Regions from separate parts of the Noviherbaspirillum sp. ST9 genome, predicted to be linked through region 1. Evidence: predicted binding sites of a transcription regulator. Region 1 holds the regulator's gene; each other region holds the start of a gene.
The links. The regulator LexA, encoded in region 1, represses DNA repair genes until DNA is damaged. The targets are predictions, from matches to a motif close to ACTGTATNNNNATACAGT.
Positions count from the first base shown of each region.

Region 2: the regulator LexA is predicted to act here: its motif matches at 1,516-1,533, upstream of recA (recombinase RecA).
Region 3: the regulator LexA is predicted to act here: its motif matches at 1,273-1,290, upstream of ACNOHI_RS22550 (DUF3072 domain-containing protein).
Region 4: the regulator LexA is predicted to act here: its motif matches at 1,842-1,859, upstream of ACNOHI_RS09920 (putative DNA modification/repair radical SAM protein).

Region 1 covers NZ_JBLWFR010000013.1:23,372-26,731, forward strand. Annotated here, with positions in the region: gene ACNOHI_RS23150 (inositol monophosphatase family protein) at 1-459, opposite strand, end outside; gene ACNOHI_RS23155 (RNA methyltransferase) at 581-1,342, shown strand; gene lexA (transcriptional repressor LexA) at 1,409-2,065, opposite strand; gene rpsF (30S ribosomal protein S6) at 2,325-2,693, shown strand; gene priB (primosomal replication protein N) at 2,712-3,011, shown strand; gene rpsR (30S ribosomal protein S18) at 3,032-3,316, shown strand; gene rplI (50S ribosomal protein L9) at 3,344-3,360, shown strand, end outside.
Region 2 covers NZ_JBLWFR010000007.1:217,929-221,288, forward strand. Annotated here, with positions in the region: gene recX (recombination regulator RecX) at 1-329, opposite strand, end outside; gene recA (recombinase RecA) at 392-1,435, opposite strand; gene ACNOHI_RS17665 (response regulator) at 1,681-2,388, shown strand; gene ACNOHI_RS17670 (sensor histidine kinase N-terminal domain-containing protein) at 2,398-3,360, shown strand, end outside.
Region 3 covers NZ_JBLWFR010000011.1:90,869-94,228, forward strand. Annotated here, with positions in the region: gene ACNOHI_RS22545 (long-chain fatty acid--CoA ligase) at 1-945, shown strand, start outside; gene ACNOHI_RS22550 (DUF3072 domain-containing protein) at 1,329-1,562, shown strand; gene ACNOHI_RS22555 (EAL and GGDEF domain-containing protein) at 1,780-3,360, shown strand, end outside.
Region 4 covers NZ_JBLWFR010000004.1:173,516-176,875, forward strand. Annotated here, with positions in the region: gene ACNOHI_RS09910 (ATP-binding protein) at 1-1,070, shown strand, start outside; gene ACNOHI_RS09915 (DUF3597 domain-containing protein) at 1,137-1,718, opposite strand; gene ACNOHI_RS09920 (putative DNA modification/repair radical SAM protein) at 1,874-3,091, shown strand; gene ACNOHI_RS09925 (UdgX family uracil-DNA binding protein) at 3,088-3,360, shown strand, end outside.

The DNA of each region.
Region 1 (3,360 bases):
CGCATCCGCCATCTTGTCGCGGCGGCTTACGCGGATGCGTTTCTCGTTCAGGAATGCGCCGGCGCCTTTGGTTGCCGTGAACAGGTCATTGCGGGTCGGGTCGTACACAACAGCCTGGGTGATCTGGCCTTTCTGCTGCAGGGCAATCGACACGCAGTATTGCGGAAAGCCGTGGATGAAATTGGTCGTGCCGTCCAGCGGATCAATGATCCAGACGTTTTCGTTTTCGTCGTGCAGGTTGGACGAGGCGCCGGATTCTTCGGCGAGGATTGCGTGGTCGGGGTACGCGGTTTTCAGAACTTCGATGATCGCCTGCTCGGCGGCCTGGTCGACTTCGGTGACAAAATCGTTATGATTCTTCGTCGTGACCTTGACGCGGTCGACGTCAAACGAAGCACGATTGATGATGGAAGCAGCGCGGCGCGCGGCCTTCACCGCCGTATTCAGCATGGGATGCATAGGGGTTCCGTTAAAATTGCGGTACCGTCGCCTACCGCGCGGAACCACATGAAATAAGATTAATGAGCGATGCGGCAACAATCGGCAACAAGCCGGTTCCCGCGTAATGCCGCTATTTTAAATGAACCAGCCTCAAACCAGTAATTCTCTTTTCAGCCGCCTGCGCTTTGTCCTGGTCGGCACCAGTCATCCCGGTAACATCGGCGCTGCCGCGCGGGCGATGAAGACGATGGGATTTTCACAACTTGTGCTTGTCAATCCTCGGTTTGCCAATGCGACTACGCACGAGGAGGCAGTGGCATTCGCCAGCGGCGCAGTGGATGTACTGCAGTCCGCCAGGATCGTTGAAACGATTGAAGAGGCGCTGGAAGGCTGCAACTTTGCTGCGGCACTCAGCGCCAGATTGAGGGAGTTTTCGCCGCCTGTAACGCAGCCCAGGGCGCTGGCCGCACAGCTTGCAGGGGAGGCGAGCCTGAATGCCGCGCTCGTGTTCGGGAGTGAGCGCTATGGTCTGCCGAACGAGATTATTGAAAGGTGCAACGTGCTCATCAATATTCCGGCAAACCCTGAATACTCGTCGTTGAACCTGGCTCAGGCAGTGCAGCTGCTTGCATATGAAGCGCGCGTGGCTGCCACAGGCGAGGCGCTGCCTGTTTCTCCGATCGGTTTTCAGGGAGTGGCAGCGGATCTGGGTCAGATTGAGGGCATGTATGCGCACCTTGAGCAGGCGCTTGTCGCCGTTGAATTTCTTGATCCATCAAACCCGAAGAAATTAATGCCCCGGCTGAAGCGCCTGTTCTCCCGAGCCCAGCTGGAAACAGAAGAGGTGAACATCCTGCGTGGGATTGCCCGCCAAATCATGAAGAAACTCGGACAGCAGTAATTTCGTGTCCGCGTCGAATTGCCTCTTGCGGGGCTGTAGCGAAGGCGCTTGCGCGACTCAGCTAATTCAGCCCCAGGCGCGCAAAAGGCCCACCGCGAGCCCTTCAAGAGCAAAATTATCTTCCCTACCATCGACAACGATAGGTTCAAAATCCGGGTTTTCGGGAAGGAGTTCAATGACGCTGCCCGTCTTGCGGTAGCGCTTGACCGTCACGTCGTCGCCAAGGCGGGCAACGACGATCTGCCCATTCTTTGCGGAGTCGGCCTTTTTTACGGCCAACAGGTCACCGTCGAGAATGCCGACATCCCGCATCGACAATCCGCGCACTTTCAGCAGGTAGTCCGGCTTTGCAGAAAACAGCGAGGGGTCCACGCTGTACGTGGTTTCAATATGTTCCTGTGCAAGAATCGGCGAGCCGGCGGCGACGCGGCCAACCAGCGGCAGACTCAGTTGCATGAGGCCGGGATGCGGCAAGGCCATTTGTCGCGCCACGCTTGTGCTGTCTTTGCCCATGTCGCGAAGACGAATGCCGCGAGACGTGCCGGGGGATATTTCGATTGCTCCCTTGCGGGCAAGCGCCTGCAAATGTTCCTCGGCAGCGTTCGCTGAGCGGAAGCCGAGCTCGGCGGCAATTTCGGCCCGGGTGGGAGGGAATCCGGTGTTTTCAATGGCTTCCCTGATCAGGTTCAGGATTTGCTCCTGGCGGGCGGTCAGCTTGATCATGGCGATTCACTGGGGTTATCCAGCGCTGTGTGTATAGACAGCCTGTATTTTTATACAGGATTTATGCGAATGCAAGCGTATTTGCTGGTTATTTGGCGGCGCTTGCCTCGAAAATGTCCGATTTCCCGGTTCCTTGCCTTAAGGGCTTGAAAGCATTGAGCTTTCTTTCAGAACGGGTTATTATGGCGGGCTTTCCTCTTCCCACACCCGTCTTGACGCCGGGGTGGGCGATTTTTCAATCCGTCCAAAAGGAGAATTCATGCGTCATTACGAAATCGTATTTATCGTCCATCCGGATCAGAGCGAGCAAGTGCCCGCGATGATCGAACGCTACAAGGGCATCGTTACCGCCCGTAACGGCAAGGTCCACCGTGTCGAAGACTGGGGCCGCCGTCAACTGGCTTACATGATCCAGAAGCTGGCCAAGGCACACTATGTTTGCATGAACATCGAGTGCGACAACGAAACCCTGGCTGAACTCGAAACGGGCTTCAAGTTCAACGACGCCGTCCTGCGCCACCTCACCGTCAAGATGAAGAAGGCTGAAACCGCCCCGTCGCCGATGATGAAGGCTGTCCAGAAGGAAGATGCTGCCAAATCCCAACGTGCAGAGGCGTCCGCTGCGTAATTGCGGCAGCCGAGGAGAGTGAACCAACTTCGCCTGATTGCTGCCATTGCCGAGCGCGACGTAGTGCGCTATACCCCGGCAGGCATCCCGATCGTGTCAGCAAAATTGCAGCACAGTTCGGAACAGGTGGAAGCAAGCATCCCGCGCCAGGTTGACATGGAGATTGCCGCGGTCGCCGCAGGCGAAATCTCCGGAAGATTCAACCGGGCAGCATTAGGGGAAATGTTTCTGTTCACGGGATTCCTGGCACGCAAGAATCGCAATAGCAAAAGCCTCGTGTTCCACGTTACGGATTTCGAGTCAATCACAGATCACTAGATACAGTACAGGAGCCAAACATGGCATTCGGTAAAAAATTCGACAAGAGCAAACTCAAGCAAAAGCGCCAGCAGCAGAACCCGCTGTTCAAGCGCAAGAAATTCTGCCGCTTCACCGCCGCCGGCGTTGAACAGGTCGACTACAAGGACGTCGACACCCTGAAGGACTTCGTCCAGGAAAACGGCAAGATCATGCCGGCACGCCTGACCGGCACCAAGGCACACTACCAGCGTCAGGTTGACACCGCGATCAAGCGCGCACGCTACCTCGCGTTGCTGCCGTACACCGATCTGCACAACGCCTAATTGACGACTGAAGAATAGGAGAAAAACATGCAAGTCATTCTGTT
Region 2 (3,360 bases), on a different contig from region 1:
TTGCGCCAGACTTCTTTGGCGCGCGCCGCTTCGTCGTCAAGCAAACTGCCCTTGATGTCCTGGAGCGCCTCGCCGTCGATGCCGTGAGACTGCAACTCGGAAAGGATACGGCTGTTTCCGAAGCGTGCAGCGCGACGGTTAACCAGCGATTCGGAGAAGCGGGATTGGGACAGGAATTTTGCTGCCTCCAGCGAATCGAGCAACGCTTCGACGTCGTCGCCTTCCTGAGCATAGCGCGCCAACTTGCGTCCCAACTCAAGCCGGCTGTGTTCACGAGCGGATAAATACTTCAGAGCCCGCGCCTTTAGACTCATTTGCAATTTTGCCATGGTGTTCCAGCAGCGCGGGCTCCCTCACGTGAAGTATTCAGGATGAAAGGAGCTGCCCTTTCTTATTCAGCTTCTGCCACGAGGGGCGGCAGTTCCGGCACGCCCAGCGCTGCGCGGACCTTGTTCTCGATCTCGCGCGCCAGTTCTGGATGCTCCTTCAGGTAGTTGCGTGCGTTGTCTTTGCCCTGGCCGATACGCTCGCCGTTGTAGCTGTACCATGCACCGGATTTTTCAACGATCTTGGCTTCGGAACCCAGGTCGAGGATTTCGCCTTCACGCGAAGTGCCTTCCCCGTAGAGGATGTCGAAATGCGCTTCCCTAAATGGGGGCGCAACCTTGTTTTTCACGACCTTGACCTTTGTTTCGTTGCCGATTACTTCGTCGCCAGACTTGATGGAGCCGGTACGGCGAATGTCTAGACGCACAGATGCGTAGAATTTGAGCGCATTGCCACCGGTCGTCGTTTCCGGATTGCCGAACATGACGCCGATCTTCATGCGGATCTGGTTGATGAAGATGACCAAGGTGTTGGTGCGATTGATGCTGCCGGTCAGCTTGCGCAGCGCCTGCGACATGAGGCGCGCCTGGAGACCTGGGAGGGAATCGCCCATGTCGCCTTCGATTTCAGCCTTCGGGGTCAGTGCGGCGACGGAGTCGACCACAACCAGGTCGACGCTGCCGGAGCGCACGAGTGCGTCGCAGATTTCGAGCGCCTGCTCCCCTGTATCGGGTTGCGAAATCAGCAGTTCCTGCAAATTGACGCCCAGCTTCTGTGCATACACGACGTCCAGTGCGTGTTCGGCGTCGATAAAGGCGCAGGTGCCGCCCAGTTTCTGCATTTCTGCAATGGCTTGCAGGGTCAGCGTAGTCTTACCGGACGACTCCGGACCGTAAATTTCAACAACGCGGCCGCGCGGCAAGCCGCCGACGCCCAAGGCAATATCTAGGCCCAGCGAGCCGGTCGAAACGACCTGAACCTCTTCCGCCACAGCACCGTCGGCCATGCGCATGACGGAGCCCTTGCCGAACTGCTTCTCGATTTGCGCCAGTGCGGCGGCCAGTGCCTTTGCCTTTTCCGGGTTTTGCGCAGCTTTCTTGTCGTCCATAACTGTATTCTTTCGACGGTTGGGTATTAACTAGTTCGCCACCCCTTGAGCGGCGAGCCACGATTAACGTCACAGGCCATACTGTATAAAAAAACAGTGGCGTGCGCAAGCGGGAATTTTAAATATCGGGAAAACTTGATTAGGATGAGGAGAGACGCCGGTTTTTGAAGTCGGTACTTGCTTTGCCTTGCTGCTATTAATGAAAAGCAATAGACTACTTTACATCTGATTGCAGAGTGCCAACCATGCGTATTTTGCTCGCTGAAGACGACAGTGTACTAGCCGATGGACTGACGCGCTCGCTGCGCCAGTCGGGATATGCCACGGACTGCGTCAAGAACGGCCTTGAAGCGGACTCCGCACTGTCGACACAGGATTTCGACTTGCTGATCCTCGACCTCGGTTTGCCGAAAATGCCCGGCCTGGAGGTGTTGCGCCGCCTGCGTGCGCGAAATTCGCGCCTGCCGGTGCTGATCCTGACTGCCGGCGACTCCATTGAACAGCGCGTCAAGGGACTGGACCTGGGCGCCGACGATTTCATGGCCAAACCGTTTGCGCTGTCCGAACTGGAAGCGCGGGTGCGCGCCCTCACCCGGCGTGGCGCCGGTGGAGGACCGACCGTCATCAAGCACGGCCCCCTGTCCTACGACCAGGTGGGGCGTATCGCTTATATGAACGACCAGATGCTTGACCTGTCTGCGCGGGAGCTGGGCCTGCTGGAAGTCCTTTTGCAGCGTACCGGGCGCCTGGTGTCGAAGGAGCAGCTGGTTGACCACCTGTGCGAATGGGGCGAGGAAGTCAGCAATAACGCCATCGAGGTGTATGTCCACCGCCTGCGCAAGAAGATCGAGGTGGGTGGTGTGCGCATTGCCACTGTGCGCGGCCTGGGATATTGCCTTGAAAAGTTCTCCGAGCCGGCTGCGGGCGCACAGAGCACCCCGACTGCCGGCTGACATTCCTCCATGAGTGACGCCCACCGTCCGGATGCGGGCGTTTCCGCCTCGACTGACGCTTCCCGGCGCGGGAAGTCCAGCGATTTTGTCGCCCTCCAGCCTGAAGAGCGCATCCAGCGTTCGCTGTTCGGCGAGATCCTCGACTGGATGCTGGTGCCCCTGCTGCTGCTCTGGCCGATGAGCATTGCGATCACCTACCTGGTCGCGAAGTCGATTGCCAACCATCCCTTTGACCGCGCACTGGACGACCGCGTGATCGTGCTGTCCCAGCAGGTGAAGGAAGTCAATGGCAGGGCCAACGCCCAGCTCACCAATTCCGCACGCGACATCCTGCGCGCCGATGACGTCGACAATGTCTATTTTCAGGTTCTCGGCCCAAGCGGTGAATTTGTTGATGGCGATGCCGACCTGCCGCCGCCGCCGCCGGACGAGGAAAAGCAGCCATCGGGTTCGGTGCGTTTCAGGAACGATACGATGCGCGGCACAGAAGTGCGCGTGGCTTACGTGTACGCCGAGCTTCGTCCGCGCCGCGGCGCACGCGAAACCGAACGTGGCACAACCACGCTGGTGCAGGTTGCCGAAACCTTGGACAAGCGCGCCCAGCTCGCCAATGAAATCATCAAGGGCGTGATCCTTCCGCAGTTCATCATTCTTCCCGTGGCCCTGGCACTGGTCTGGTTCGCCCTGTCACGCGGCCTGTCGCCCCTGGCGGAGCTGCAGCAGCGCATTCGCGCGCGCCGTCCCGACGACCTCAGCCCCATCGAATCCGGCCAGGTGCCGGAGGAGATCTCGCCCCTGGTGCGCTCGTTCAACGACATGCTCGGCCGGCTGTCGCAGAGTATCGAAATGCAGAAGCGATTCATTGCGGATGCGGCGCACCAGATGAAGACGCCGTTGGCCGGCATGCGCATGCAATCAGAATTGGCGCTGCGCGAGACCAATCTGGATGAAATGCATCGCTCGCTCGAGCAG
Region 3 (3,360 bases), on a different contig from region 1:
GACGCGGTGATCCTGTCGGTGCTGCCCTTCTTCCACGTGACCGGCATGGTGGGCAGCATGAGCGGCCCGCTCTACCACGGCGCCACCATCGTCCTGCTCACGCGCTGGGACCGCGAGGTGGCGGCGCAATGCGTGCAGCGCTACAAGGTCAAGACCATGCAGCTGATCGCGACCATGGTCGTGGACCTGCTGGCCAACCCGCGCATCGCCGAGTTCGACTTCTCCAGCCTCCATGGCATCCGCGGCGGCGGTGCGGCAATGCCGGAAGCGGTGGCGCAAAAGATGAAGGAAATCATCGGCGTGCCCTATGTCGAGGGTTACGGCATGTCGGAGACCATCGGCGCCACGCACATCAACCCGATGCACCGCCCGATGAAGCAGTGCCTCGGCATTCCGCTCTATAACGTCGACGCGCGTGTGGTCGACCCGTCGGACTTCCACGAATTGCCACCAGGCGAAGTCGGCGAAATCGTCGTCCATGCCCCGCATGTCATGCAAGGCTACTGGAACAATCCGCAGGCCAGCGCGGAGACCTTCGTCGAGCTCGAGGGAAAACGGTTCCTGCGCACCGGCGACCTGGCGCAGACCGACGAGGACGGCTATTTCTTCATGGTCGACCGGCTGAAACGGATGATCAACGCCTCCGGCTTCAAGGTCTGGCCGGCGGAAGTGGAATCCCTGCTGTACCAGCATCCGGCGATCCAGGAAGCCTGCGTCATTGCGGCGCAGGATGCGAAGCGCGGCGAAACGGTAAAGGCGGTGGTCGTGCTGCGCGAGGCTTTTCGCGGCAAGGTCAGCGAGCAGGAAATCGTCGATTGGGCGCATGCCAACATGGCCGCATACAAGAGTCCGCGTATCGTGCAGTTTGTCGATGCGCTGCCAAAATCCTCTACGGGAAAGCTCCAGTGGCGCGAGCTGCAGGAGCGGGAAAAGGCCGCGCAGTAAGGATTCTCAACTTTTCAATGCACGGGGGTATTTTTTCGCGAATTTCGAACTTTTCGTTGTAATATCCACTCGCTGCACCAAAAAAATCCATTTCAGGATGACGAGTGAGACAGGAGCCCGCGAAGCGTTTGCATAGCGGGCTTTCTTATTTTCACGCTCTTTATAACCAATGCATATAACTCATATAACGACAATAAAGAAGACAACTATGCTGCATTGCGATAAAGTAGTACCTGTCTCCTCCAACTCTTCTTGAATTGGATTCACCCGCAAACCGCAAGGTCTGCGGGTTTTTTTTCGCCCCTACTCCAGGCATCCCGGGAACAAACTGTATAAATCCACAGTCTTTTGTGCATATTTGTCATTCCCCTCTGGAGGCCAACATGGACAAGCAAACCCAAAGTGAAGCGCAAAACAGCAACATGCTGAAGGACCCGAAGGACTGGACGACCGGTGACGAACCAATGACCGGGGCGCAGAAGTCCTACCTCAAGACCCTTTCCGAGGAGGCCGGCGAGGAGATGGACGAGTCGCTCACCAAAGCCCAGGCGTCGGAGCGCATCGACGAACTCCAGCAACGAACCGGACGTGGCACGCAGGACAACCAAAAGCACTGACCCTGTGCACTTCCCCACAATTCCTGTGGTCAATTCTGTGGACAAGTGCGAGGAAGTTTTCCTATGTTCATGATTTTCAAGAGAAACTTTCCATTGATGAAAATCAAGGCAGTGACGCCTGCCCATGGCGCTTGATCGGCGCATCCGGAAACTACTGGGTCGAATACACCGTCTATCACACGAGCAATCATCGTTACGTGACTTTCCCAGGTTTCCCATGGACATCCGTCATCGTAGAAAAAGAAAGCCGCAACAGTCGGCTTTCGAGGACGGCCAGCACGAAAGGAGTCCGCCCTGCGAGCCTGCGGACGCGCGTGAGCTCGATTACCATGCGCTGTTTGACGCCTCGCCCAACCCTTACCTCGTGCTGGACCGGGCGCTCAACATCGTCGGCGCAAACAAGGCCTACCTGGCTTCCACCAAGCGCGCGTTGTCGGACATTGTCGGGCGCTGGGCCTGGGATGCCTTTCCGACCGATCCCGACACGCTGCGCCAGGCAATTGCATCATTCGAGCGTGCCATCCGCACCAAGCAGCCCGACACCCTCGCCCTCCTGCGCTTCGACATTCCGCGCCCGGAACCGGAAGGCGGCGGCTTCGAAGTCCGTTACTGGAGCATTGTCGCCACCCCGGTGCTGAACGCAGTCGGAGAAGTTGACACCCTCCTGCAGCACCCGATCGACGTCACGGAACTCCAGCGTTTGCGCGAAGCACTTCACACACCCGAGGACGGCCTGCCGGTCGAACTGGGCGACGCGCAAAGCGGCATTTTCCTGCGCGCGCAAAGCGTTCACGAAGCCAACCTCCTGCTCAAGGCAGACAGCGAACGCCTGCGCGACCTGTTCAAGCATGCGCCAAGTCCCCTGGTCGCCTTCCGCGGCAAGGATCTCGTGTTCGACATGGCAAATGACGCCTATTTCAAATTTGTCGGCAGGCGGGACATCATCGGCAAGACCTTGCTGGAGGCCGTCCCTGAACTCGCCGGCCAGGGCTATGACGACCTGCTCAGCGAGGTCTTCAATACCGGCAAGCCCTTCATCGGGCGCGGCATGCGGGCGGACTTGCGGCTGACGTCGGGTGCACCGCTTCACGACGTCTATTTCGATGCGCTGTTCCAGCCGGTGGTCGACGACGACGGCAAGGTCACCGGCATCGTCTGCCAGCTCAACGACGTCACCGAGGCCTACCGCGCACAGGCCGCCTTGCGCGAGAGCCAGGACCGGCTGCGGGAGGGCATGAATGCGGCACGCATGCTGGTGTGGGACTGGGACCTTGCGACAGGACGCGTGAAACTTTCGGAGAATGCGCCGGAGATCATCGGTAGCGCGGCCGCCTTTGGCCAATCCGCGTTTGACGCCGTCCACCCCGATGATGCCCATGCCGTACGCGATGCGCCGCTTCACTGCACGCCGGCAAATCCGCGCTACCGCCTGGAATACCGGCTGGTCCGTCCTGACAATGGCAGGATCGTATGGCTGGAAAACCGCGGGCACGTCATGTTCGATCATGCTGACGCTCCCGTGTTCGTCAAAGGCGTCGCGATCGACATTACGGAACGCAAGCGCTCGGAAAAGCAGATCGCCGATGCCGCCCGCCACGATTCCCTGACCGGCCTGCCCAACCGCGCGCTGCTACACGAATACTGCACGCACATCCTGGCACGCGCGCTGCGATCCGGCACCGGCGGCGCCCTGCTGTTCATCGACCTCGACCGGTTCAAGCCGATCAACGACATGTACGGCCATGATGCGGGCGACAAGGTGCTGCAGGATGTCGCGCAACGCCTCCTTGCCTGCACG
Region 4 (3,360 bases), on a different contig from region 1:
AAAGTTTGATCCTAGGTCACGAGGAGTCCGAGGCGCTTGGTGGGAGAGGCAAAAATAAAACAAAAAATGGATGTGAGATGCAACTTACATGTCCTGCAAAGTTTGATAACGGTACTGCATCAGATTTTGCTTCTCGACTTCTAATTCTTTCAGCTTATCCAGAAATTTCAATTGACTTTAACCCTCTTGGATTTGTTGATCCGTTTTCGAGCCTAGTGCTTGCGCACGGGTTAAAGCAATTTATATATACGCGGCATAGGAATGGGCTGGTGACTCAGTACTTGGGCATCGATAACCCGTTCGGGGTGGTTGGATATCTAAAGCATCTCGGCTTTTTTCGGTTTTGTGGTATTCCTACAGGCAAGGAGGTCGGCGAAGCCGCAGGGAATTCCAATTACTTGCCTTTCACAAAAATCCGTCGCGATCAAATCATGTGGAAAGGCCACGTGATGCAAGAGGAAATTGACATTAAGGCGGACCGTCTCGCCACCGTTATATTCCCGGGTGAAAGAAACGTTGGGCCCGCAATGATGTTGGCCTATGCAATTAGAGAAGTAATCCGAAACTCTTTCGAGCACGGCAACGTCGCGGAATGCACAGTAACGGCACAACGGTGGGTGAATGGTGACGCCGAAATAGCGATTGCAGATGAGGGAATAGGTGTCTATAACTCCTTAGCAAAAACCGGCCTTTACTCGACTCCGGAAAAAGCCATTGAAGCGTGCTTAATGCCCGGTGTCTCGAGCTTCTCCGTTACAGGAGATTCCGAATGGGCAAATTCAGGTTTCGGTTTGTACGTTGTATCAGAACTCGGCAGAAGGTTTGGTGCATTTCAAATCATTAGTTCTGGCCGAAGAATTTCCTATGACGGGACTCGACAGGAAACGGCTCAAACCCAAGTTTTGGGGACTTTCGTGAAGATGCGTGTATCAACGGCTGACGCGGAATTTTTCCCAAACATTCTTCAACAAATAGTTGCTGAGGGTGAGGAAATCGCGAAGACATTGCCTGGCAGCGTGAAAACAGCATCAAAAATGTCTAAGACAGCCTTTTCTAAGAGCTGGTCGTAACGGCGATATCGTGGTCTTGCGATCCATCAGATGTGCTATCACAAGACCTGACGCCAGTTTTCAGAACTAATCCAGCATATCCGCTGGAATATTCCCTCCGTTATCCGCCAGCTTCTTGATCACGGCCTTGTGCAGCCACATGTTCATCTGGGCCGAATCCGACATCTTGTCGGCAGGGCAGCCGAGCTCGGTGGCCAGTTCCTTGCGCGCTGCAAGGCTGCTGTCCAGTCCGAGCAGTTTCAGCAAATCGACAATGGACGTCTTCCAGTTGAGCTTCTCGCTATGCGAACGGGACATTTGCTCCAGCTTGGCGACGACATCGACCGTGCTGGTCGATGCCGCTGCTGGCGCGGGTGCAACCTCGGGTTGCTGCACGGCGGTCGCTCCTGGCTGCGGCGTGGATTCAGTAACGGGCTCTTCCTTTTTAGCGTCACCGAAGCCGAGTTTGGAAAGTATGGTGCCAAAGATACTCATGCTATTCCCCTTAAGGTAGGTTGATGGTGATAACACCGTGACGTGGGTAATTCGATTCGCTCTATCAAACGCTGATTGATTTCGTCCGTTTGGTGTGCCGATGTCGAGAATCGGGTCCAGTATGGGTGACAGGAACCAGGCGGTTTTGCGCGGGCTCAGCGGTTGAATGATCATGCAATCGCGGACACGAAATGGCGGTGGAAAAAGTTATACGTGGCAAGCCAGTCTGCAATGTATAACTGCGAGGCCGGGCATCTCGCACCTCGCCTTGTCCGCCTCGCTCCAGGCGCGTACACTACTGTATGTAAATGCAGTAGTGAGCCTTGGAAGTGGAACTGCAAGACAAACTGGAAATACTTGCCGACGCGGCAAAATACGATGCCTCCTGTGCCAGCAGCGGCGCGCCCAAGCGATCCTCGGCAGGCCGCCAGGGCATCGGGGCGACGACGGGGATGGGGATTTGCCACAGCTATACGCCGGATGGGCGCTGCGTTTCCCTCCTTAAAATTCTTCTCACCAACGTCTGCATCTACGATTGCCAGTACTGCATCAACCGGCGCAGCTCCAACGTGCCACGCGCGCGGTTTTCCGTCGACGAAGTCGTCAAGCTGACGACCGATTTCTATCTTCGCAACTATATCGACGGCTTGTTCCTCAGCTCCGGCGTAATCCGCTCGGCGGACTACACAATGGAACAGCTCGTCCAAGTCGCGCGGCGCCTGCGGGAAGAGAAACAGTTTCGCGGCTACATCCACCTGAAAACCATCCCCGATGCCGATCCTGCGCTCATCGCCGCCGCAGGCCGTTATGCGGACCGCCTGAGCGTGAACATCGAGTTGCCGACAGAGGCGGGGATCGCGAAGCTGGCGCCGGAAAAGAACGTGCAGACGATCAAGCTGGCGATGGGCACGATCCGGCGGCGGCTGGATGAGAAGAAGGAGGAACCCCGCGCGGAACGCTTTGCGCCGGCGGGGCAGAGCACGCAGATGATCGTCGGCGCCGATGCCACCGATGACCGCACGATCCTGTCGACGGCGGAGACACTGTACGGCAGCTACCGCCTGCGCCGCGTGTACTACTCCGCCTTCAGCCCGATTCCGCACAGCCCCGGCAGTGTGCCGATGCAGCCGCCGCCGCTGTTGCGCGAGCACCGCCTGTACCAGGCCGATTTCCTGCTGCGCGGTTATGGCTTCCAGGCGCAGGAACTGTTGCCCGCCGCGGGCGACCTCGCGCTCGACATCGATCCCAAGCTGGCGTGGGCGCTTGCGCATCGCGAATATTTTCCGATGGACCTAAACCGCGCCGAGCCGGACATGATTGCGCGCGTCCCCGGCATTGGCCTGCGCAATGCGAAGCGCATCGCGGATTTACGGCGGCACCGGCGGGTGCGCTACGAAGACCTCGTGCGCCTGCGTTGCAGCATGAAGAAGCTCGCGCCCTTCGTGGTGACGACGGACTACAGGCCGCCGCAGGACAGCGTGTCCTCGCCCGTGCTGCGGCGCGCGCTGGCGGACAAGCCGCAGCAGATGGACTTGTGGCCGGCATGACGCGTCGTATCGCAGTCGATTCGTTCGAGGCTTGGCGCACGGCGGCGCGTCAGCTCATTGCCGCAGGTGTCGCACCCGACGACGTGCAATGGGGGCAGGGCGATGATCTGTTTCCCGCCGACCCGGACGAAATAGAGGGAACGGCAGAGCCGGAACAGGCATTGCGCATCTCGCGCGAACTCTCCGCCTTGCTCGAACAGGCGGCATGCTTCCGCGACAGGGAGCGCTGGCATTTCCTCTATCGCGTCTTGTGGCGCTGGAGCCACGGC